Regions from separate parts of the Lysinibacillus sp. NPDC097162 genome, predicted to be linked through region 1. Evidence: riboswitches for the same ligand, from Rfam matches in the RefSeq annotation. Region 1 holds a riboswitch; each other region holds the start of a gene.
What was found. A riboswitch is a leader RNA that binds a small molecule or an ion and turns the genes downstream of it on or off. The one in region 1 is predicted to bind cobalamin.
Positions count from the first base shown of each region.

Region 2: another riboswitch for cobalamin. It lies ahead of ACIQXW_RS23030 (FecCD family ABC transporter permease); the one in region 1 lies ahead of cobT (nicotinate-nucleotide--dimethylbenzimidazole phosphoribosyltransferase).
Region 3: another riboswitch for cobalamin. It lies ahead of ACIQXW_RS09640 (energy-coupling factor ABC transporter permease); the one in region 1 lies ahead of cobT (nicotinate-nucleotide--dimethylbenzimidazole phosphoribosyltransferase).
Region 4: another riboswitch for cobalamin. It lies ahead of metE (5-methyltetrahydropteroyltriglutamate--homocysteine S-methyltransferase); the one in region 1 lies ahead of cobT (nicotinate-nucleotide--dimethylbenzimidazole phosphoribosyltransferase).

Region 1 is NZ_JBIWDT010000001.1:305,882-311,444, reverse strand. It holds gene ACIQXW_RS01460 (methionine gamma-lyase family protein) at 16-1,266, opposite strand; gene ACIQXW_RS01455 (trimeric intracellular cation channel family protein) at 1,414-2,019, shown strand; gene cobT (nicotinate-nucleotide--dimethylbenzimidazole phosphoribosyltransferase) at 2,717-3,772, opposite strand; cobalamin riboswitch at 3,878-4,053, opposite strand; gene ACIQXW_RS01445 (rhodanese-like domain-containing protein) at 4,195-4,497, opposite strand; gene hfq (RNA chaperone Hfq) at 4,592-4,822, opposite strand; gene miaA (tRNA (adenosine(37)-N6)-dimethylallyltransferase MiaA) at 4,921-5,563, opposite strand, start outside.
Region 2 is NZ_JBIWDT010000010.1:37,078-42,640, reverse strand. It holds gene ACIQXW_RS23040 (response regulator transcription factor) at 6-689, shown strand; gene ACIQXW_RS23035 (YdhK family protein) at 727-1,308, opposite strand; cobalamin riboswitch at 1,486-1,678, shown strand; gene ACIQXW_RS23030 (FecCD family ABC transporter permease) at 1,827-2,873, shown strand; gene ACIQXW_RS23025 (heme ABC transporter ATP-binding protein) at 2,878-3,660, shown strand; gene ACIQXW_RS23020 (hypothetical protein) at 4,162-4,332, shown strand; gene ACIQXW_RS23015 (endonuclease Q family protein) at 4,401-5,563, shown strand, end outside.
Region 3 is NZ_JBIWDT010000001.1:1,891,181-1,896,743, forward strand. It holds gene cobJ (precorrin-3B C(17)-methyltransferase) at 1-622, opposite strand, end outside; gene ACIQXW_RS09635 ((2Fe-2S) ferredoxin domain-containing protein) at 626-997, opposite strand; cobalamin riboswitch at 1,136-1,315, opposite strand; cobalamin riboswitch at 1,572-1,755, shown strand; gene ACIQXW_RS09640 (energy-coupling factor ABC transporter permease) at 1,898-2,644, shown strand; gene ACIQXW_RS09645 (energy-coupling factor ABC transporter substrate-binding protein) at 2,646-2,918, shown strand; gene cbiQ (cobalt ECF transporter T component CbiQ) at 2,922-3,695, shown strand; gene ACIQXW_RS09655 (energy-coupling factor ABC transporter ATP-binding protein) at 3,692-4,528, shown strand; gene ACIQXW_RS09660 (S8 family peptidase) at 4,659-5,563, shown strand, end outside.
Region 4 is NZ_JBIWDT010000001.1:1,092,404-1,097,966, forward strand. It holds gene ACIQXW_RS05320 (C40 family peptidase) at 1-591, opposite strand, end outside; gene ACIQXW_RS05325 (VOC family protein) at 1,033-1,395, opposite strand; cobalamin riboswitch at 1,604-1,782, shown strand; gene metE (5-methyltetrahydropteroyltriglutamate--homocysteine S-methyltransferase) at 1,967-4,261, shown strand; gene ACIQXW_RS05335 (hypothetical protein) at 4,618-4,767, shown strand; gene ACIQXW_RS05340 (alpha/beta hydrolase fold domain-containing protein) at 5,378-5,563, shown strand, end outside.

The sequences.
Region 1 (5,563 bases):
ACAGCTATAAATTGCCTATTTTCGTATGCTTTGGACAGCGCTACAAATGGCAAATTTCACGTGCTCATATGTCAATCCACCTTGAATAAATGCTGTATACGGCGGACGAATTGGACCATCCGCTGTAAGTTCAATGCTTGAGCCTTGAATAAATGTCCCCGCTGCCATAATGACATCGTCTTCATAGCCAGGCATGTATGCAGGCTCTGGAGCGTAGTGCGCATTAATAGGAGAATTTGCTTGAATTTCTCGACAGAAAGCAATCATTTGTTCTGCTGTTTTAAATGATACCGATTGAATTAAGTCTGTCCGCTCCGCATAATAACTAGGGAAAGTATTCATCCCTATTTCCTCCAGCATTGCTGCTGTGAAAATGGCACCCTTTAATGCTTGACTAACAACATGTGGTGCAAGGAAAAAGCCTTGATAGAAATCACCAAGTGTGTTTAATGTTGCGCCTGCTTCTGCCCCAATACCTGGTGAGGTCATACGATAAGCACATTTTTCTACTAAATCAGCTCGTCCTGCAATATAACCACCTATTTTTGCTAAGCCACCACCCGGATTTTTAATAAGAGAACCTGCCATTAAATCAGCGCCTACTTCTGTAGGTTCCTGTGCCTCCACAAATTCACCATAGCAGTTATCAACAAAAATAACGGCATTCGGAGCCAATTCTCTAACTTTTTCACACATTTTTGCAATTTGTGAGATGGTAAAGGAAGGACGAGTTGCATAGCCTTTTGAACGTTGAATAGCTATCATTTTCGTGTTTGGTGTAATAGCTGCAGCAACTGCAGTCCAATCAATTTCTTTATTGTCAATCAAATCTACATGGCGATAACCAATTTTATAATCCTTCAGCGAACCCGTATCTTTGTCACCACCATCGACAATCGATTGTAGCGTGTCATATGGTTGACCTGAAATATAAAGCAATTCATCACCTGGTCGTAGCACACCGAATAGACTAAGCGTAATCGCATGTGTACCAGATATGATTTGCGGACGGACAATCGCCGCCTCTGCTCCAAAAACTTGTGCATATACACGCTCAAGATTGTCACGTCCCTCGTCATCATAGCCATAGCCATTTGACGGATGTAAATGAAAATCGCTTACTTGATGCGCTCTGAATGCGGAAAGTACCTTTTGCTGATTGACGAACGCCATATTCTCTACCTTCGTATGATAAGGGCGCACCTTTTCTTCTATTTTTTCCGCTAATGTTAACGTTTCTGCTGTTAAATGGGTTGTAAAAGTCATTGTTTTCGTCTCCGTTTCAAATTGTTCTTTCCTATCTTATCAATTTGTTTGCAACCCTGCAAAAATTGCTATTGTGTCTAGCTGTTAAATGCGCTAAGCTAAGGGGCGGACTTACTACAAATTATTCTCGTATAAGGGGGGAAAGTGATGGCTTGGGAAGTTTTTAGCATCATCGGGACAATTGCCTTCGCTATTTCCGGGGCAATAATTGCAATGGAAGAAGAATACGATTTATTCGGTGTATATATACTTGGCATTGTAACTGCATTCGGTGGAGGTGCCATTCGTAATTTACTGATTGGTCTACCTGTCACAACATTGTGGGGGCAAGATATGATGTTCCAAATTGCGATTGCTGCAATTACTATATTTTTTATTTTTCCGCATCATCTAATACAGCATTGGCATCGTTGGGGCAATTTCACAGATGCTATTGGTTTATCGGCTTTTGCTATACAAGGTGCATTGTACGCTGTCAAACTCAATATGCCAATTAGTGCAGTCATTGTTGCTGCTGTTTTAACTGGTTCAGGCGGTGGTATTGTTCGGGATTTATTGGCTGGACGGAAGCCACTCGTGCTACGCGATGAAATTTACGGTGTCTGGGCAGCACTTGCAGGTCTTCTAATTGGACTGGAATTACTACCAGGCGATATTTTCTTATATGTATTATTCGGTGTCATTACGGTTTTACGAGTTCTTTCATATATGAAGAAATGGCGTTTGCCGTTACGGAAGTTGAACCGAGCTTAATAGAGGCTATACCATTATTGTCCGCTTCGGCGAGTGCTTTCTGCGGGTACAACGTAAAAATGTCATCATATTAGTCGAACTCTATATCGTTGATGTCCGCTTCGGTGTGCGCTTTCCGCGGGCATGACGTAAGCCGCAACCTTCGCTAACGCGCGGTTTGTTGCGTCTTACACTGCGTGCGTTCCCGCAGGAGTCGCCCACCTTCGCTACCATCAACTCGTGTTCTCTTCTAATTTTTTATTTACTGCAAAAGAATGAACAGCTATAGTTTCATTCTTCTTACATAGCGTAAAAACGCCATCACATTAGTCGAACTCTTTCTGCTTTACCGTTGATGTCCGCTTCGGTGTGCGCTTTCCGCGGGCACAACGTAAGCCGCAACCTTCGCTAACGCGCGGTTTGTTGCGGCTTACACTGCGTGCGTTCCCGCAGGAGTCGCCCACCTTCGCTACCATCAACTCGTGTTCTCTTCTAATTTTTTATTTACTGCCAAAGAATGAACAGCTATAGTTTCATTCTTCTTACATAGCGTAAAAACGCCATCACATTAATCGAACTCTTTCTGCTTTACCGTTGATGTCCGCTTCGGCGTGTGCTTTTCGCGGGCACGATGTAAGCCGCAACCTTCGCTACCATCAACTAGATTGCATATACTATTTCCTTCGCTCTAAGAACAAACCTTATTCCTCGTCAATTATTATTTATCTATTAGCGCCATAGACTCTGCTAATGTAGCCATATTGCTCATCATCGAACAAGCTGCGTCTAGAATTGGAAACGCTAATGCTGCGCCAGAGCCCTCGCCCAATCGCATATTCATATGAAGCATCGGCTCTACTCCTAGCAATTCGGCTGCTATTTTTGCCCCAGGTTCTTCTGATGCATGAGAAGGTATGATATAGTCTTGTACTTTTGGTTCAAGCTCATATGCAATTAGTGCAGCTACTGTAGAAATAAAGCCATCAATGACAACTGGTTTGCGATTTGCGGCAGCCGCAAGGATTACTCCAGCCATAGCCCCTATTTCTAACCCACCAACTTTTGCAAGTATATCGATTGCATCATGACGATTAGGTTTGTTTATTTCGATAGCCTTTTGAATAACAGCTACTTTATGTTCAATTCCTCCTAACCCTAGCCCTGCACCGAATCCCGTCACTTCATGCGGATGACAAGCATGAAGTACTGATAATATAGCTGCACTAGGTGTTGTATTGCCTATCCCCATTTCACCAGTACCAAGAACATTTGCTCCTTTTGCTATTTCTGATGTCGCTATTTCTATGCCTACTTCAATTGATTGGACTGCTTCTTCCCTCGTCATCGCTGGACCTTTCGCCATATTATCCGTACCATATTTAATTTTTTTTATTAGTACACCAGCATTAAGCGGAATATCCTCTTTGACACCGACATCCACCGTTACAATTTTTGCATTTGTTATTTTAGCAATAGCACAAACACCTGTTACCCCTTTAGGAAAATTCAATGTTTGAAAAAATGTTACGTTTTGTGGATTCGATGTTACCCCTTCGTCACAAACACCGTGATCTGCCGCACAAACGATGATCACTTTGTTATCGAGTTTAGGATATAGTTCTCCCGTAATCCCAGTTAGTTGTATAGCAAGCGACTCCAGCTTCCCTAAACTGCTTGGTGGCTTGCTAAGAGAATCTATACGTTCCTTTGCATTTTCCATCATTTTGTTGTTAGTACGTTGAATGTGTTGAATCGTTTGTTGTAGCAATTGCATCATCATCTCTCCTTTTTTTAGCCTTTTACATAAAAGAATGAAAAAAATAGAAAAGCCTGTAGTTTATTTCATAACAAATAAACTACAGACTTTTCCATCGTCCATATCATCCGAAGCAATTAGGCAGGTCTCCTGGCTCAATCTCAACATTTTATAGAACCTTCCCAGCCATCGCTAGTGGTATTCTCTATAAAACTCCATTTTACAGTGGTGGGACCGCTAAAGCATTTCACTTTATTCCCTATTCTCCCAACGTGGGCACCTAATGCTTTTATGTAATTAATTTAAATTTACGACAAAGTTTTTTGAGTGTCAATATTGTTAAAAGTTTTGGTAACAGCACTTTTTGCATTGCCATCATTTAATATAAACAAAAAAATGAGGTATTTAACAACTGACTTGTTAAATACCTTCATCTTACATTATTTAAATTCTAATTCCCCATCATAGGCAAGCATGCCGCCTTCAAGATTTGTTACATCAAAGCCTTGTGCTTCTAAATAAGCACATGCATTTGCCGAGCGTCCGCCAGCTTTACATACGATAATATAAGGCTTAGATCTATCTATCTCATCTAAACGCTCTGGAATTGTTCCAAGCGCTATATGCTTAGCACCAGGAATGACACCTTGTGCTACCTCATCATCTTCTCGCACATCAATAATGTATAGGTCTTCGTTAGCATCTAGTTGTTCTAATAATTGCGTTGTATCCATTGATTTCATCTTTATAGTCCTCCAATATATCAATTTCCTATTACATTATAGCGTGAACGAAAAAAAACAGCTAGTGATGTAGCACTAGCTGCTTAAAATGACTCTATTCTTCTGTCTCTAAAAATTCGACTTGCTTTGCTGGAACGAAAGTAGAAATTGCGTGTTTGTAAATGAGATGCTGTTTGCTTTCAGCATCAACTAATAATACTGTAAAGTTGTCATAGGATTTCACTGTTCCTTTTAACTGGAACCCGTTTAACAGAAACACAGTTACAAAAACACTGTTTTTACGTAGATGGTTCAAAAACGTATCTTGCAAATTGATTGATTTCATAGATTGCGCCTCCCCTACTCTCTTTCTACCTCTTCATTCCTATAGTAGCATGTTATACCAATTTATCAATTAGTAATTTTTAGAAATTATTAAAGTTTTTAGTCTTTTTCAATAAAATGAATGTCCATCTTATTACGGAAATAAGTAAGTTGTCTTTTCGCGTAGCGACGAGAATTTTGTTTTAAACTTTCAATTGCTTCTTCTAATGTGCATCTACCATCTAAGTAATCATACAATTCCTTATAGCCAATCGCTTGTATTGACTGTACACCTCGAATATTTTGCTGCCATAACCCTTTTACTTCTTGTAACAGCCCTTTGTCCATCATCAAATCTACTCGGCGATTTATGCGATCATAAAGCTCATCGCGTGACATATTTTCTCCAAGCCCTAAAATCAAATGGCGATAAAGGGGGATTTCTCCACGATTATGTTCATCTGAAGCTTTTGAAACACCACTTAATTCAATCATTTCTAATGCTCGAATAACACGTCTTGTATTATTCGGATGAATTGTTTCTGCCGTTTTCGGATCCAATGCTAGTAGTTTTGCATGCATTGCTTCAGGACCCAACTTTTCTAGCTCCTCATAATACGCCTTACGTGCTACCTCATCTACCTGCTCCTCCGTAAATTGGAAATCATAGAGCACTGCTTGTACATATAATCCAGAGCCTCCAACAATAATTGGCAACTTCCCGCGTGCCTGTATTTCACTAATTTTGGCACGCACCAGTTTT
Region 2 (5,563 bases), on a different contig from region 1:
AACAAATGAAAACATTATTATTAATTGACGATGAACCAAGGATGCTGGAGTTACTAACGCTTTATTTAGAGCCTTCTTTTCATTGCATAGCGATGTCATCGGTTAGAGATGCTTTAGACTATTTAGAAGAAAATCATGTAGATTTAGTGCTGTTAGATATTATGATGCCAGATATGGATGGTTGGCAAGCTTGTCAGGAAATAAGGAAGTTTTGGGATGTACCTGTCATTATGCTAACAGCAAAAGCGGAACAGGCTGATATTATAAAAGGCTTAAATTTGGGAGCAGACGACTACATTTTAAAGCCTTTTGACGAGGAAGAGTTAGTAGCACGCATACATGCTGTATTAAGAAGAACAAAAACTGAAGAAACTTTCATTTTTTTTGAAGGGCTACGATTAAATAAAGAATCTATTGAATTGTCTTTTCAACAAGAAGCTATTCTTTTAACGCCGAAAGAATTTTCGATGTTAGCGCTGTTTCTTGAATATCAAAATAAAGTTTTCTCAAGAGAGCATTTAATTAATACAGTTTGGGGATATAACGGTACTATTGAAGACCGAACAATTGATTCGCATGTCCGCAATTTACGGGAAAAACTAAGGAAAAGTGGCTTTCCTGTGGATGATTACTTACAGACAGTGTGGGGAATCGGCTATAAATGGCATAAGCTTGCTGACAAAAAGTAATTACAAACACCCTCTGATGACAGAGGGTGTTTCGTTTTTATTTTGACGTTAGTTCACTATCTGTAACCCATTTATGATTTTTCATTTCTTCACCAGTAGTTGTTAATGGAAAATCAATCATATAAACGGTCGTTTGTACTGCGTCATCAATGCGAACAGTAGCATTTTCCATGCCTTTCATATGTGCAGCATCTGTTTTGACTTCAGTGCCTGGAGACAATGGGGCAACACCTGGATCTATTAATTCCTCATGTATTACCCATTTATGATTTTCTATTTTCTTTCCACCAGTAGTCGGTTCATAGGAGATAATATAGGCAGTTGTATCATATGCCCCAACAATCGTTGCTTCGGCGCCTGCCATCCCAGACATATGTCCTTCCTTAATAATAGCAGTACTGCCTACAGGGAATTTAGGGTTTTTAGCAGTTTTTAAAGTGGATGGAACTTCACCCGAGCTTGAATGATTCATCTCTTCTCCATGGCCTGTTTCTGCACTATGGTCCATTGCGTCACCATTAGCAGAGTCCGTCTTCGCTGCATCGTCAGAGCAAGCTGATAATATTAGTAAAGCCATTGCTGCTATAAAGCCTAGGAAAAAATTTCTTTTTAATACCATATGAATTTCCTCCTTACTATTTATTTGTCTTTAATGTAACAAGTAAATGTGCAGAAATTATGGATTAGGTTTTGTGCAAAATCCATTTGTATGAAGTTGAAAAGAGGAAAGATTGATTCCTAGATGAAAGAAGCTATAGACTACGATAATTATGTATGATAGAATCGTCATAATTTTAAAATTTCAGAAACTAATGGTGTGACGCTTGTTAACAAGTGCCACTTAAAAGGGAAGTCGGTGTAAGTCCGACGCTGTCCCGCAACTGTAACGAGGAGTTCTATGATGTAGTAGCCACTGTTTTTAGAATGGGAAGGCAATCATAGTAACGTTGAATCGAAGCCAGGAGACCTGCCAATTAGTTCATACCTGTAATGCCCACGAGGATGCAAGCAATTACGGACAATTGATGGATACTTCTCCAACTTTGTTTAACCTAGGGTATTTCTATGCATTCGTGCGTAGAATACCCTTTTTTATTGCTTCGTATTTATCAAGATTGATAAGGAGTTAATAAGCAAATGAATAAAAAATTTATGCTATTTTCATTGACCCTTCTTTTAGTACTGATTGCTTCAATGACGGTTGCTATTATGATTGGCTCAGTGTCAATTACACCGCTACATGTATGGAAGGTTATTTTCTCGAAAATTCCTATTTTCTCAAATACGATAGAGCCTGATTGGAGCCGCTCACAAGAAATTATTATATGGCAAATACGTGTCCCACGTGTCATGCTTGCAGCCATTGTTGGAGCAGGATTAGCTATTGCTGGAGCAGCTGTGCAAGCACTTGTCCGTAATTCTATTGCAGATCCATATATTTTAGGTATTTCTTCAGGTGCGACAGTTGGTGCCACGGCTGTCATCATTTTAGGCGCTTTTTCATTTTTAGGTATGTACGCCCTTTCAGTAGCTGCTTTTCTAGGCTCCTTTATAGCAATTGTGTTGGTATTTTTCTTGTCACGTGTAGGGGGACGTATTTCTATTTTCCGTTTGCTGCTAGCAGGAATGGCTGTATCGTTTATATTATCTGCTACTTCAAATTTTATGTTAATGATGTCTAAGGAAGAGGGCGGAATAAAAGCCGTTATGTATTGGATGCTTGGAAGTCTTGCGGGCGCAAAATGGAGTAATTTATTCATTCCAGCTATTATCTTTTTCATCGTTTTTAGTTTGTTATGGCTATATTATCGAAATTTAAATTTATTACTACTTGGGGAAGAAGCGGCGGTCACATTAGGTGTTAATCTTCAACAATTTCGAATTCAATTGATACTACTTGTATCATTACTAACAGGTGTGCTCGTTGCAGTAAGTGGCTCCATTGGGTTTGTTGGTTTAATAATTCCACATATCGTGCGATTAATAGTGGGGTCTAATTATAAATATGTTATCCCTATTAGCGCATTATTAGGAGGAATTTTCTTAGTTTGGGCAGATGCGATTGCCCGCGTGATAATAGCTCCAGAAGAAATGCCAATTGGAATCATTACAGCCTTTTGTGGCGGTCCATTTTTCATTTGGCTACTACGCCGTAACAATTATTCATTTGGTGAAGGAGATTAAAGGTATGACATTAGAGGCGAAGCATGTATCATTCTCCATTCATGATCAGCGCATATTAAAAGAAGTAAGCATTCAAATAAAGGAAAACCAATTTGTCGGTTTAATTGGTCCTAATGGTAGTGGAAAGTCGACACTATTGAAAAATATGTATCGGTTATTAAAGCCAGAAAGTGGAACAGTATTATTGAATGAGGAAGATATTTTTCAGCAATCAAGTAGAGCGATTGCAAAAAAATTAGCCGTTGTTAGTCAGGAGACACCTGTTTTATTCGATTTTAAAGTGAAAGATTTAGTGAGCATGGGAAGAACGCCACATAAGAAGCTTTTTGAAATGGACGATAAGGAAGACTTTAAAATAGTGAAAGAGGCATTGTCTCAAACGGGTATTGCCCATTTAGAAACACGCAGCTTTAGTTCCCTTTCTGGAGGAGAAAAAAAGAGAGTGATGGTTGCACGTGCACTAGCACAACAGGCGCAAGTGCTTATTTTAGATGAGCCTACTAATCATTTAGACATTCAGCATCAATTACAATTAATGGACTTAATTCAAACATTGCATTTGACTGTTGTCGCAGCCTTACATGATTTGAATATGGCTGCTATGTACTGTGATCAAATTTATGTTTTACAACAAGGTAGTATTGTTCATTACGGCACACCAGAAGAAGTGTTAACGCCTAAACTGCTTCGTGATGTTTTTGGAGTATACGCCGATATTCAAACACATCCGCTGACAGGCAAACCGTATTTAACATATGTATCCGAGCAATTCACAAAAACTACATAAGTGCCAGTCACTCAAACAATTCTGATACAATTTGCATAAAGCATTGCAAGTAGGGTATTTATAAATAACCAAGTAAAAATCCACGCACACTCCTGCGGCTTACAATGTGCCCGCCGGAAAGCGAAGTGGATTTTTGCGATATAGGAAGTCTGAAGCTTTTGTTAGGTGTATATGCGGAGCACCAGTCACACAAATAATTTACTGTGTAAGTATTGAATTTTATGGTTAACCAAGTAAAAATCCACGCAGACTCCTGCGGGAACGCACGTAACGTAAGACGCAACAAGCGGCGCGCAGCGACGGTTGCGGCTTACAATGTGCCCGCGGAAAGCGAAGTGGATTTTTATGATATAGGAAGTCTGATGCTTTTGTTAGGGTCTATGCTAATGCCGGTCACCAAAACAAAGTCACCAAAACAATTCAGAAGATTTTTGCGGTTTAATTTTTGTATAGTTGTGAGATATTCGGGGAACGTTACTTTTGAAAGGATGCGTGACGAATATGGAAGAGATTAAATTTGCACAATTAGATCACACACAGCTTGAAAAAATTAATGAGCTAGAAAAGAAAATTGGTGTTACTTTAGTTGCTTATGATGCAGCGGCAACACCAAATCAAGGTTCAGGTTCATACGACACTGATAATAGTACAAATCAAAACCATCCATCTTAAATAATGAAAACGCCTTGCAGCAATGTAAGGTTTTTTCATTTTATAATCGAACAAAAGGAGCTGTATACATGTTTCAGGACTATTATACGGATTTACATATTCACATTGGACGAACAATGAGTGGGCGAGCAGTGAAGATTACGGGAAGTAAAACTTTAACATTATCGCGAATTTTAGAGATGGCTAGTGCAAAAAAAGGGCTTGATATAATCGGCATAATTGATTGTCATTCGCCAGAAGTACTTGCTGAGATGGAGATGATGATAAAACGCGGTGAACTAGAAGAGTTATCGGAAGGGGGCCTTCGGTTTCAAGAAACTACGCTTATTCCAGGCTCGGAAATTGAGATTTATGATAGCAACTGTCATGGTCCAATTCATGTGCTAGCTTATTTTCCTACTATCGCAGTGATGGAGGATTTTTCGAATTGGATGAGAGGCTTTATGAAAAACATTCATTTAAGTTCACAGCGTATTTATTGTGATGGACAAGCGCTACAACAAAAAGTTCGAGAATTAGGGGGTCTTTTTATTCCAGCGCATGTTTTTACACCATTTAAAAGTTTATTTGGAAGAGGCGTTCACCACAGTTTAACTGAAGTGTTTGATCCACAGCTTATAGATGCTATAGAACTTGGTTTAAGCTCTGATACCAATATGGTAAAAAATATACGGGAAATTCAGCGGTATACATTTGTGACTAATTCGGATGCTCATTCGCTTGGCAAAATTGCACGTGAATATCAAAAACTACGATTAAAGGCAGCTAATTTTACCGAATTAAAGATGGCACTCCATGAACAGGATGGGCGAGGCGTAATAGCTAATTATGGGTTAAACCCATTGCTTGGCAAATACCATCAAACAGTATGCGCTAAATGTGGTAAGCAGTTAAACGATGGGGATACAATTTGCAGGTCGTGTGGAAGTTCACAAATCGTGAAAGGCGTTGCGACTCGAATAATGGAACTATCTGATTTGAATAGTGCTGAACGTGAGAGACCACCGTATATTCATCAAGTACCACTTGATTTTATACCAGGTTTAGGTCCGAAAATGATGGAAAGATTACTTCACGCATTTGGAACTGAAATGACAATTTTACATCGTATTACAACCGAGCAGCTTGCAGAAATTGTGCCACTTAAAATAGCAAAGATGATTGATTTAGCTAGAACAGGACAATTAAATATTGCAGTTGGTGGAGGAGGCGTCTACGGAAAGGTCCAGTC
Region 3 (5,563 bases), 1.6 Mb from region 1:
CCTGACGATCACGGTAGGCACTTTTCACAAGTCCTACAGGTGTATCCGGTGATCGATATTCTAGTAAAATCCGTTGGGCTTCTACAATTTGACGTGTACGGCGACCACTTTTTGGGTTATATAACGCAATGACAAAATCGGCCATCGCCGCAGCTTCCACACGCTTTGCAATTAAATTCCAAGGTGTTAAATGATCGCTTAAACTAATCGTGCAAGAATCATGCATAATCGGTGCGCCTAGCAAACTTGCACACGAATTAATAGCAGAAATTCCTGGCACAATTTCGACTTCAACACCTGTTGCTTCCGTCCACCCAAGCTCAATTAGTACTTCATATACAAGTCCAGCCATCCCATATACGCCTGAGTCACCACTCGAAATAACAGAAACGATATTTCCAGCCTCCGCTTGACGTACCGCTTCTTGTGCTCGTGACACTTCTTCTGTCATACCAGTACTAACAATCGACTTCGCACTTACTAAATCTTGAATGAGCTCAACATACGTTTTATAACCGATAATAAATTCACTTTGTTGTAATGCCTCTACAGCACGTGTCGTAATATGCTTGAAATCTCCAGGTCCAAAGCCTACAACAAAAATCTTTCCTTTTTGCGCCATTTTTTACCCCTCTTTCACCTTGTCGATGCCTTTAATGGCTGTTGTTTGTGGGGTACGTTGCAACGTACCTTCTGTCAGTGTAAAAACATGCTCGCTGTGTAAAGAATCATGGTTTAAATCTTGTACAAGTGTTCTACCATGCTCAACTGTTGGTACACGATACCAATTTCCCTGTGGGTACGCGATCACAACACAAGCATCTTTACATCTGCCATTACAACGCGTTCTTGTCGTATGTATTTCCTTATCGAGTGCTAATTTCTCTATTTCGTCTCGTATTGCGAGCGTAATTTCCTCAGCTTCTTTTTTCATGCAACTACTACCATTACAAATAAAAAGATGGGTTTTCATGCCCTCTAAATTCCAAGTTGTCATTGCTTTTCTCCCCTCATTCTACTTTTAGGAAAAAGAAAAAACCTTTACTCGATATCGAAGAGTAAAGGTTTTATAGAAGCCAAAATAAAAACGAATATACACGTATCCGCTCTCGCTTCACTTCTCCCTCCGAAAAGTTTGCATATCATCAACTAAGCAGGTTTCCTGACTTAAGCTTCCTCTTACTTTCGCGCCTTCCCAAGTTTTCAGTGGCATTGCGATTTCATCAGCTATTACAGTAGCGGGGGCTGTATCGGATTTACACCGATTTCCCTATTATCTCGAAGTATATCGAGCACTTAATGATGGATTTATATTTAAATTTTGAAATGAAATGTTAATAAAACGAATATAAAACTGTTTCTATCATAGCCTATCATTTTTATACTTTTCAACATTTCTTTTTTATTTATTAGATTTTTATTAAAATTTCAACAAATATTTCATTAAAATTGATAGATTTTCTCTGACATTTATCTGAATTTTCTAGATTGTTATTTTATAAAAAATTTTTTACAAAAAAAAAGGATAGCTTATGATTGGAAAAACATGTTACACTTCATCGTGAAAACTCACAACTTCATCTTTTTTCGGTGCGAAGTGTATACATTTCGCTTAAAAGGGAAGCCGGTTCAAGTCCGGCGCGGTCCCGCCACTGTACTAGGGAATTTTATAGAAAATGTCACTGTCCATAGGACGGGAAGGCCTATAAAATGTTGAACTAAAGCCAGGAGACCTGCCGAGAAAATCGTGATCGTTTCAACCTACGAGGATAGGTGTGCGGCTTGGCAAATGACAGTTCTATTTGCTTTTTCAGCTATGCACTTTTTCCGAAACGGAGAAGTGCTTTTTTTTATTGCGCACGCTACATTCGAAAATTACTGTTGAGGAGGAAAGGTTTTGAAATTTTCTTTTTGGAAACTTAGTTATTTCTTAGTGGCTCTTTTACTAGTACCAAAACGAGCGTTTGCCATGCATATCATGGAAGGATTTTTGCCGATTGAATGGGCGATTTTTTGGTGGGTTATTTCGATTCCATTTATTATTTTAGGATTACGTTCTATTCGTAAAACAATTGACGAAAATCCTGAAACGAAAATGATATTAGGCTTATCAGGTGCATTCGCATTCGTCTTATCGGCACTGAAAATTCCATCAGTAACAGGAAGTTGCTCACATCCTACTGGTGTTGGCCTTGGTACAGTTCTTTTCGGACCATTAGCCATGAGTGTGATTGGAACAATCGTTTTATTATTCCAATCATTACTTTTAGCACATGGTGGTATTACCACTTTAGGTGCAAATGCTTTCTCTATGGCGATTGTAGGACCAATTATTGCGTATTATGTCTTTAAAGGTTCTCAAAAAATCGGTCTATCATTCTCTATTGCTGTCTTTTTTGCAGCGATGCTTGGGGACTTAGGTACATATGTTGTCACTTCAGTTCAATTAGCATTGGCTTTCCCTTCTGAAGTAGGAGGCTTTATGGCTTCATTCACAAAATTTGCAGGTATTTTTGCTTTAACACAAATCCCTCTAGCAATTAGTGAAGGAATTTTAACAGTTATCGTTATGAATTTCTTAAAAAAATACAATGTGAGCGAATTAAAGGCACTACGTGTTTTCTCAGCAAAGGAGGCACATTAGGATGAAGAAAAATTTACTGCTACTAGCTGTCGTTGTACTTTTAGCAATCATCCCTCTTTTCGTACAAAAAGGTGCAGAATTCGGTGGTGCAGACGGAGAAGCTGAAGCTGCAATCGGTGAAATTAATGCAGAATATGAACCATGGTTTGAAAGCTTATGGGAGCCACCAAGTGGTGAAATTGAAAGCTTATTATTCGTATTACAGGCTGCGATTGGTGCTGGCTTTATTGGCTATTTCGTAGGCTATATGCGCGGCAAGCATAAGGAAGGTTAAACGATGTTACTCATTGATAAGTATGCTTATATGAATAAACTAGCGTCCGTTCATCCGTTAGAAAAAATGACGTTTTCCTTGGGGTTACTGCTATTGTCGCTTATCGTGAGAGATGAACTTATTTCACTCATTACATTTATTGTAATGAGTGCTTTTATCATTTTAGGCGCAAAAATCCCTTTCCAATACTATGCGAAATTACTGCTGTTACCAGGATTTTTTCTGCTATCCAGTTTACTATCTATTTTGATTTCAATTGCACCAAATTCAAGTAACCTCCCAGCACATTTCTGGGCATTTTCTCTTAGTAATTGGACTTTTTTCATCGGAAATGAAAGCTTGATCACAGCACAGCAGCTATTGTTCTCTGTATTAGGCAGTATTAGCTGTTTATACTTTTTAATTTTAACGACATCGGTCCAATCTATTTGTCACGTCTTACGTCAATGGCGTCTTCCTGCTTTATTTGTAGAATTAGTAGAGCTAACGTATCGATTTATTTTCATCTTTTTAAATAGCATGCAAAAAATTCATCTTGCTCAACAATCACGCCTTGGCTATCAATCACCTATGCAATGGCTACGGTCGATTTCCATGCTTATTGCAGCATTGTTTGCGGAAATGTTTCAACGTAGTCGTGAACTAAATAATGCGATGCTAGCACGTGGTGGCGAATCTGTTTATTGGCAAGACAGTGTATGTTATAGCAAGAAAAACTGGTTTAGAATTGTTTTTATATTTTTATTCCTCGTAATATATGGAGGTTTTTTCTCATGACAGAGCTTTATTTTGATCTTAAACATTTATCATATGCCTATGCAGACGGTACCGAGGCACTTACAGATATTTCATTGCAAATTCCAAAGGGGAAAAAAATCGCCCTACTAGGTCATAATGGTGCTGGCAAATCAACACTATTTCAGCATCTAAATGGAATTTTAAAACCGACCGATGGCAGCATTACGTTTTGCAACGAAGCGCTTAGCTATTCTAGAAAAGCATTATCCGCATTACGTCAGCAAGTCGGCATCGTATTCCAAGATGCTGACAATCAACTTTTTTCAGGTACAGTAAAGCAAGATATCGCTTTCGGGCCATTAAATCTTGGCTGGTCTCATGAAAAAATCGAGGAAAAAATCGCCTGGGCAGTAGCACAAACAGAGGTTGAGTCATTACTTGATAAGCCCATACATTTTTTAAGCGTCGGACAGAAAAAACGTGTTGCCATGGCAGGTGTGCTGGCAATGGAACCTTCTGTATTACTATTAGATGAACCGACTGCTGGACTAGACAATTATTATGCTGCACAACTTTTACATTACTTAGCTAAATTAGAAAATGGGGAACGAACTTTTTTATTGGCGACCCATGATATCGCTTTGGCTTATGAATGGGCGGATCAAATAATTGTTATGGAGGCTGGGAAAGTCATTTACAATGGGGACCCGGTCGAATTGTTCTATCAAGAGAAGTTACTTGAACTAGCCCATCTTGAACGACCTTGGGTTTTTGAAATAACCCTCGCCTTACAAAACAAAAAGCTATTTGACGTTGGCATGCCTATGCCTCGATCAAAAGAAGACTTACAAACACTTATCGAGCAGCTCTAAATTGTTTGGGTGCCAGGCACTCAAACAATTTTAAAACAATTGAAAAAAATTTATTGAGATATGAAACTTTTCTATTTTCCATCCGTTATAAATAGTGAAATGTCATATTTTACTGAAGGAGGAAAAACAATTGAAAAACTGGGTGATGAAATCAATCGCTGTCGTAGCATGTTCTGCACTAATGGTTCCTGCTGCTTCTGCCTTTGCCGAAGCACCACAGAACCCAGAATTGGTGACAAGTATGCTCGCTAGCAACAAAAGGCAAGCATTAAAGCAGTTCAACGATCAAACAGGAGGAAACGAATGGATTAGTGCCGATACTATTATCGTCAAACATTCGGGTCTTGCGAAGACCGTACATAGTAAAATTGGTTCAAAAGTAATTCGATCGATTCCTTCATTAGGTTACGAAGTAATCCAACTAAAAAAAGGCATAACATTAACAGAGGCTGTTTCGTATTATGCCAAGCAAAACGGAGTCAAAAGTGTATCTCCAAGCTACAAGTACCAATCCTTTAATAATGCAGTCGATCCAAAGAAAAAGGATATGTATCATATAAATCTACTGCAAATTGATAAGGCTTTATCATTAGCAGGAAATCATGAGGTCAAAGTAGCAGTTATCGATTCTGGTGTAGATTATAAACATCCAGATTTGAAGTCTCAAGTGCTTCCACCTTATAATGCAGCAACGCCTGCCAATACCTCATTTTCTGATCCACACGGGACGCATGTAGCAGGCATTATTGCAGCTACTAAAGATAATGGGCTTGGTGGACATGGTATTTATCCATCAGCAAAGATTCTTCCAATAGATGTCTTTAACGGCAAACAAACTGCAAATGATTTCGTTATTGCACAAGGTATACTTTACGCTATTGAACAAAACGCTGACGTTATTAATATGAGTCTCGGTGGCTACGGAGAATCTCCACTAATGCAGGAAGCCGTTAAAAAAGCAATCGATAAAGGCATTACGATTGTAGCTGCTGCAGGTAATGATTCAACAGATCAATACTCCTTCCCCGCTTCTTT
Region 4 (5,563 bases), 790 kb from region 1:
AGTAAATGCATTTTCAACAACTGTATCGCCTTTCGTCGCAGGGTTAGCCGATAGTAATGTTGGTAATACTCTTCGTGCAGATACGTAGTTGTCAGTGTAATAAGGCTTACTACTCATATCCGAAATGACGATATTTTGCTTGGAATCAGCCATATGAATAATTTTGTTATTTCCAATGTACATACCTACATGATCGGGGTCTGTGCCCGTTTTTTTACTTTTAAAGAATACTAAGTCGCCTTTTTGCAATTGGCTTTTAGGAACAAATGTCCCTTGCTGGATCATATAATTTTCATTATAAGTCCCAATATCTACTCCATTCTGTTCAAAAATATACATAATAAATGAAGCACAAGAAAACTTGTAAGGATATGTAGACTTGTAAACTGAATTACTATATGTAGCCTTACCAATTAAACTTTTTCCTGTTTGAATAAGTTGCTCAGCCTTTGCTGCGACAGCTTTGTCATTATGTTGTGCATTTGTCGTTGCAGCCTCAACTTTGATTGGTTCAATGGATGCTTGAACGATTCCGAATGAGCTAAATCCAATCGATAATGCTAGTGTAGTTTTTAAAAATTGTTTTTTCATGCTGTTTTTACCTCCTGTAAGCGAGCAGTAAATTCATATCTGTTTGCTTGCTGTTGCAATAATCGTAGCATGAAAAAGTAGGGGTTCTGTGAGGTAAATGTTTCCACAGGAAGCCGCACTTTATGTAAAAACCTTGATATATAAGGCTTTATCGCTTGAATTTACAGTTTCATTACAAATGTTTCAGTTTGATAAATAGTGCATACAAAAAACGCTAGTAACTATGCATTGTTACTCCTAGAAACAATGCTAGGCAATGTGCTAATAGAGAAATAAAATAAGGGTAAGGAATGATATAAAAATAACTTTATGAGTCGAAGAGTACTTATAAAAGCACGTAGGTATAGGAATTTTTTTCGATGGCAGAGAATTTAAACAAAGAGGTTCAACACTTTAAACTGTAAATAAAAAAGCTGCCATTGAAGGCTGCTTTTTAAAAATTTAAATCGGCTGAATAATTTCTACTCGATTACCAAAAGGGTCTCTAAATTCAAAGCGCTCAAAATTAGGAATTGGAACAGAATCAAGGATTTCGATATGATGCTCTGTTAATACTTTTTTCCAATATGCTACATCCTCTACTTGATAGGCAATATGCGCTTTCGTTGTTAGTCGATCAAAGCCGTCTTCTGTGCCAACATGTACTTCGTGATGACCAACTTGTAGCCAAAATCCACCACGCCCTTTAAGAGATTGTGGTTTCTCTATTTCTTTGAGCCCTAACACATGGCAATAAAAAACTTTCCCTTGCTCCTCGGTACCTTTTGGAATCGTTAATTGTACGTGATGTAATCCGATAATCATAGTAATCCTCCTCACTCATTCTTCATATAACTATATATTTCTACAAATTACTTAAAATACCTTTTCTGATTAGTAGATTGTTTTATTATTATGTTGTCAATTAGTCTTTAAAAATTACTCAAAGTGTAACTTTGTACAGAAAAACTACTATATCTTCACAAAAGTTATACTTTTCAGAAAAATATATGTTATAGTAGGAAACATAATTGAATATTGTGTAAGAGTTGGTGCCAAATGAAAGTTTGGCTTAAAAGGGAAGTCGGTGTAAATCCGACGCTGTCCCGCAACTGTAAATCGGAGCAAATCACATATGCCACTGGGGAACTGGGAAGGCTGTGAGGCGTGTTGATGAGAAGCCAGGAGACCTGCCAATGTCTAGTACACACCAAATAACCTACGTGGAAATAGGTGGTGAGATGTGACCGAATCGGCACTGTGCGACTAACGAATATATACGATAATTAATATATTATCGTATCGCCTCGTCATAGCTAATTTAGATAGACAATAACTACCATTTTCCTAAAAAGGAAGATGGTTTTTTTATTTTAAACCAGAGGAGAGAAGGAATATGACGTATACAACGACTGTAATAGGCTACCCATACATAGGGGAAGACCGTGAATGGAAAAAGGCATTAGAGGCATTTTGGAGAAATGATCTTACAGAAGAAGATTTCTTACAAAAAATTAAAGAAATTCGTCTTGCACGTATCGACAAGCAGCTTCGTAGCGGTATAGATATTGTCACAGTTGGGGATTTCACACTATATGACAGAATGCTTGATACAGCGATGATGTTTGGCTTAGTGCCAAAGCGCTTCGGCTGGCAAGGTGGAAAGATTGACTTACAAACGTATTTCGCGGTAGCACGTGGAAATAAAGAAGCTGTTGCGAGTGAAATGACAAAATGGTTTAATACAAATTATCATTACATTGTCCCTGAATATGAAGGTCAAGCTCTGCAACTAACAGACAATAAAATACTTGCAGATTTCCTTGAGGTTAAAGAAGTATATGGCATTACTGCAAAGCCAACGCTAATCGGGCCATATACATTTTGCAAGCTAACAAAAGGTTACGATAAAGTAACACAAGTTGCGTTTATTTTAGCACTACTACCACTGTATGCGCAGATTATTCAAGAGCTAGTAACAGCGGGTGCTGACTGGATTCAATTAGAGGAGCCTGCATTAGTCACATCATTAGATGAGGCAGAGGTAAAACTTGTGCAAGAAATATATACACAATTAGCAGCCGCTGTACCAGAGGCTAATATTATGTTACAAACCTATTTTGAATCGTTATCAGCTTATAACACACTAATTGAACTCCCTGTACAAGGATTTGGCTTAGATTTTGTTCATGGCTATACGAAAAATATGGAGGCGCTACGTCAATTTGGCTTTCCACATGATAAAGTATTGGCGATAGGAATTGTTAATGGACGAGATATTTGGAGGGCAAATTTAGCAGAGGTAAGTACAACAGTTAGGGCAATTAAACAGCTGACTAGTGCACAAGAGCTGTGGGTTCAATCGTCATGTAGCTTACAGCATGTGCCGATTTCGACCGCACTTGAAACAAAATTAGAGCCTGTCTTAAAAAATGCGCTTGCATTTGCTGATGAAAAATTAGCAGAAATATCAGAGGTGGCTAAGTATTTAAAAGAAAAAAATCATACGTCCAATCATACTATCTCTGAGAGCATGAAGGCAATTGAAGCATTAAAAAAACACCCCGTACGAAATAATCAGGCTGTTCAACAAGAAGTACAAACGGTGTCGACAGAGGATTTTGAACGTCAAAATGATTTTAATGCGCGTCAGATTATACAACAACGTTCACTGCAGCTACCACTATTTCCAACGACTACGATTGGTAGCTTCCCTCAATCTGATGAAGTGAAGCGCACACGTAATGCATGGCGTAAAAAACAGCTTTCAGATGAAGCATATGCTGACTTTGTCGCACAAGAAACGAAACGATGGATTGCCATTCAAGAAGATTTAGATATTGATGTACTCGTGCATGGTGAATTCGAGCGTACGGATATGGTGGAATACTTTGGTGAAAAGCTAACAGGCTTCGCTTTTACAGAAAAAGCTTGGGTCGTTTCGTACGGCTCTCGTTGTGTAAAACCACCGATTATTTACGGTGATGTTGCATGGGAAGCGCCGATGACAGTGAAAGAAACTGTCTATGCACAAAGTTTAACAAATCGATATGTGAAAGGGATGTTAACAGGTCCTGTTACGATTTTGAACTGGTCATTTGTACGTGACGATATCGCTCGAAAAGATGTGACCTATCAAATTGCACTTGCACTAAGGAAAGAGGTTGAAGCATTAGAAGCGGCTGGCATTTCTATTATTCAAGTCGATGAACCTGCATTGCGTGAAGGCTTGCCTTTACGCAAAGAACATTGGGGCGCATATTTAGATTGGACAGTGAATGCTTTTAAGCTCGCTACGGCTAGTGTAAAGGATGAAACACAAATTCATACACATATGTGTTACTGTGAGTTCAATGATTTTATTGAACCAATTAGTGCATTGGATGCCGACGTTATATCTATAGAGACGTCACGCAGTCATGGAGAGCTAATTGCATCACTGCAAATAAACCCATATAAAAAAGGGATTGGATTAGGTGTTTATGATATTCATAGTCCTCGTGTGCCGAGCGAACAAGAAATGTTAAGTATCATGCAGGATAGCCTACAAGTATTATCGACAAATCAATTTTGGATCAATCCAGATTGTGGTTTGAAAACGAGAAAAGAACCTGAAACAGTTGCAGCGCTCGCTCATATGGTTGCTGCTGCCAAAACATTACGTCAACAAGTACAGCAATCCACCTATTGATTGTAAATAAAAAAATATAGGAATAGAAAACGTTGAGTTACTAAATCCCCTGAGAGACGAAAATGCTCAGGGGGTTTTGTCTGTATATAGGACAGGACGGTCTTGTTTAGAAAATTAATTAAAAGTAATCTTAGTATGTTAACTGAAAATTTTAAAATGAATCAGCAAAATCAATGTTGTAAAGATAAGGATTATAAATGACCATTCGGCAATAAATCACTTTACGAAGTTTTGAATGTTTTTACGGATATATGCAAGGTTTGTAGTACACTAATAAGGTTTACTTCAGTAAAATAAGGTATATTATATTTGGTGAATAGATTCTTCTTTAATGATAAGAAAAGTAGGTGAACAAAGTGGGGAAATATCAATTGGATACTAAAGGTAAGGTAGCTGTGGCAAAGTATCATGAAAAAAACAAGCCTGCCAAATTTGATAAAAAGCAGCAAATTGAAAAAATACGTGCAGAGTATTTAAAAAAGAAGCAAGATCAAACAGAAAAATAATAGAAATGAAAACATAGGGATACTTAATCTATTATAGGTAAACGGCGCTTGAAGTCTTTTCGAAAAAGGATTAAAGTTTTATTCTATAAACTAAAACCTATAGTAGGGATATCGTCAAAAAATGCGGATTTACAACATTCAGAAATATGTATAACCCTCGATAGTGCAACATCGTTCCAAATACAACGAAAGCATTGCTATGACTGAATTTTGGAGAATGTGCATAAAAACTTCTATAAATAATGTTCCCAAGTAAAGCCACGAAACGTTGATGGTACAACATTCGTGGCTTTTTCATGTGCTCCAAACTTTCATCGGGGAACGTTATTTTGTATAAGTATTTCTGTAGATAATAAATTAAAATTAATCATATGTAATAAAGTCTGATAATTTGTAATAAAGTCCAATAATTAGTAAAAAAGGTGTGATACAATTGCATTGACAAGATGGGTAATGAAACTTCAACTAATGGGCCATTGAATTGAATACCATCTACACAAGACCTTCGATCCAACAAAGACTTCAGATAAAGAAAACATGGTGATCTCAAATCATTTCGTGTTATGAAACAGGATGAAAACAATAAAAAGTTTAAAGGAGAGAAATAAAAATGAGTGTAGAAATTTATAATGGAGAACGTTCTGAAGAAAGTATTCAATTTGAAAAATGGATAACTTTGCAAGGTAATAAAAAAAGTTTTTCTAGTATTGAAAACACCGAAAATTTCCTTAAACAAAGGGGAACTGAAAATACTAAGCCCTATATTATTGGGGATGATGTTACATTTTTAAGTGAT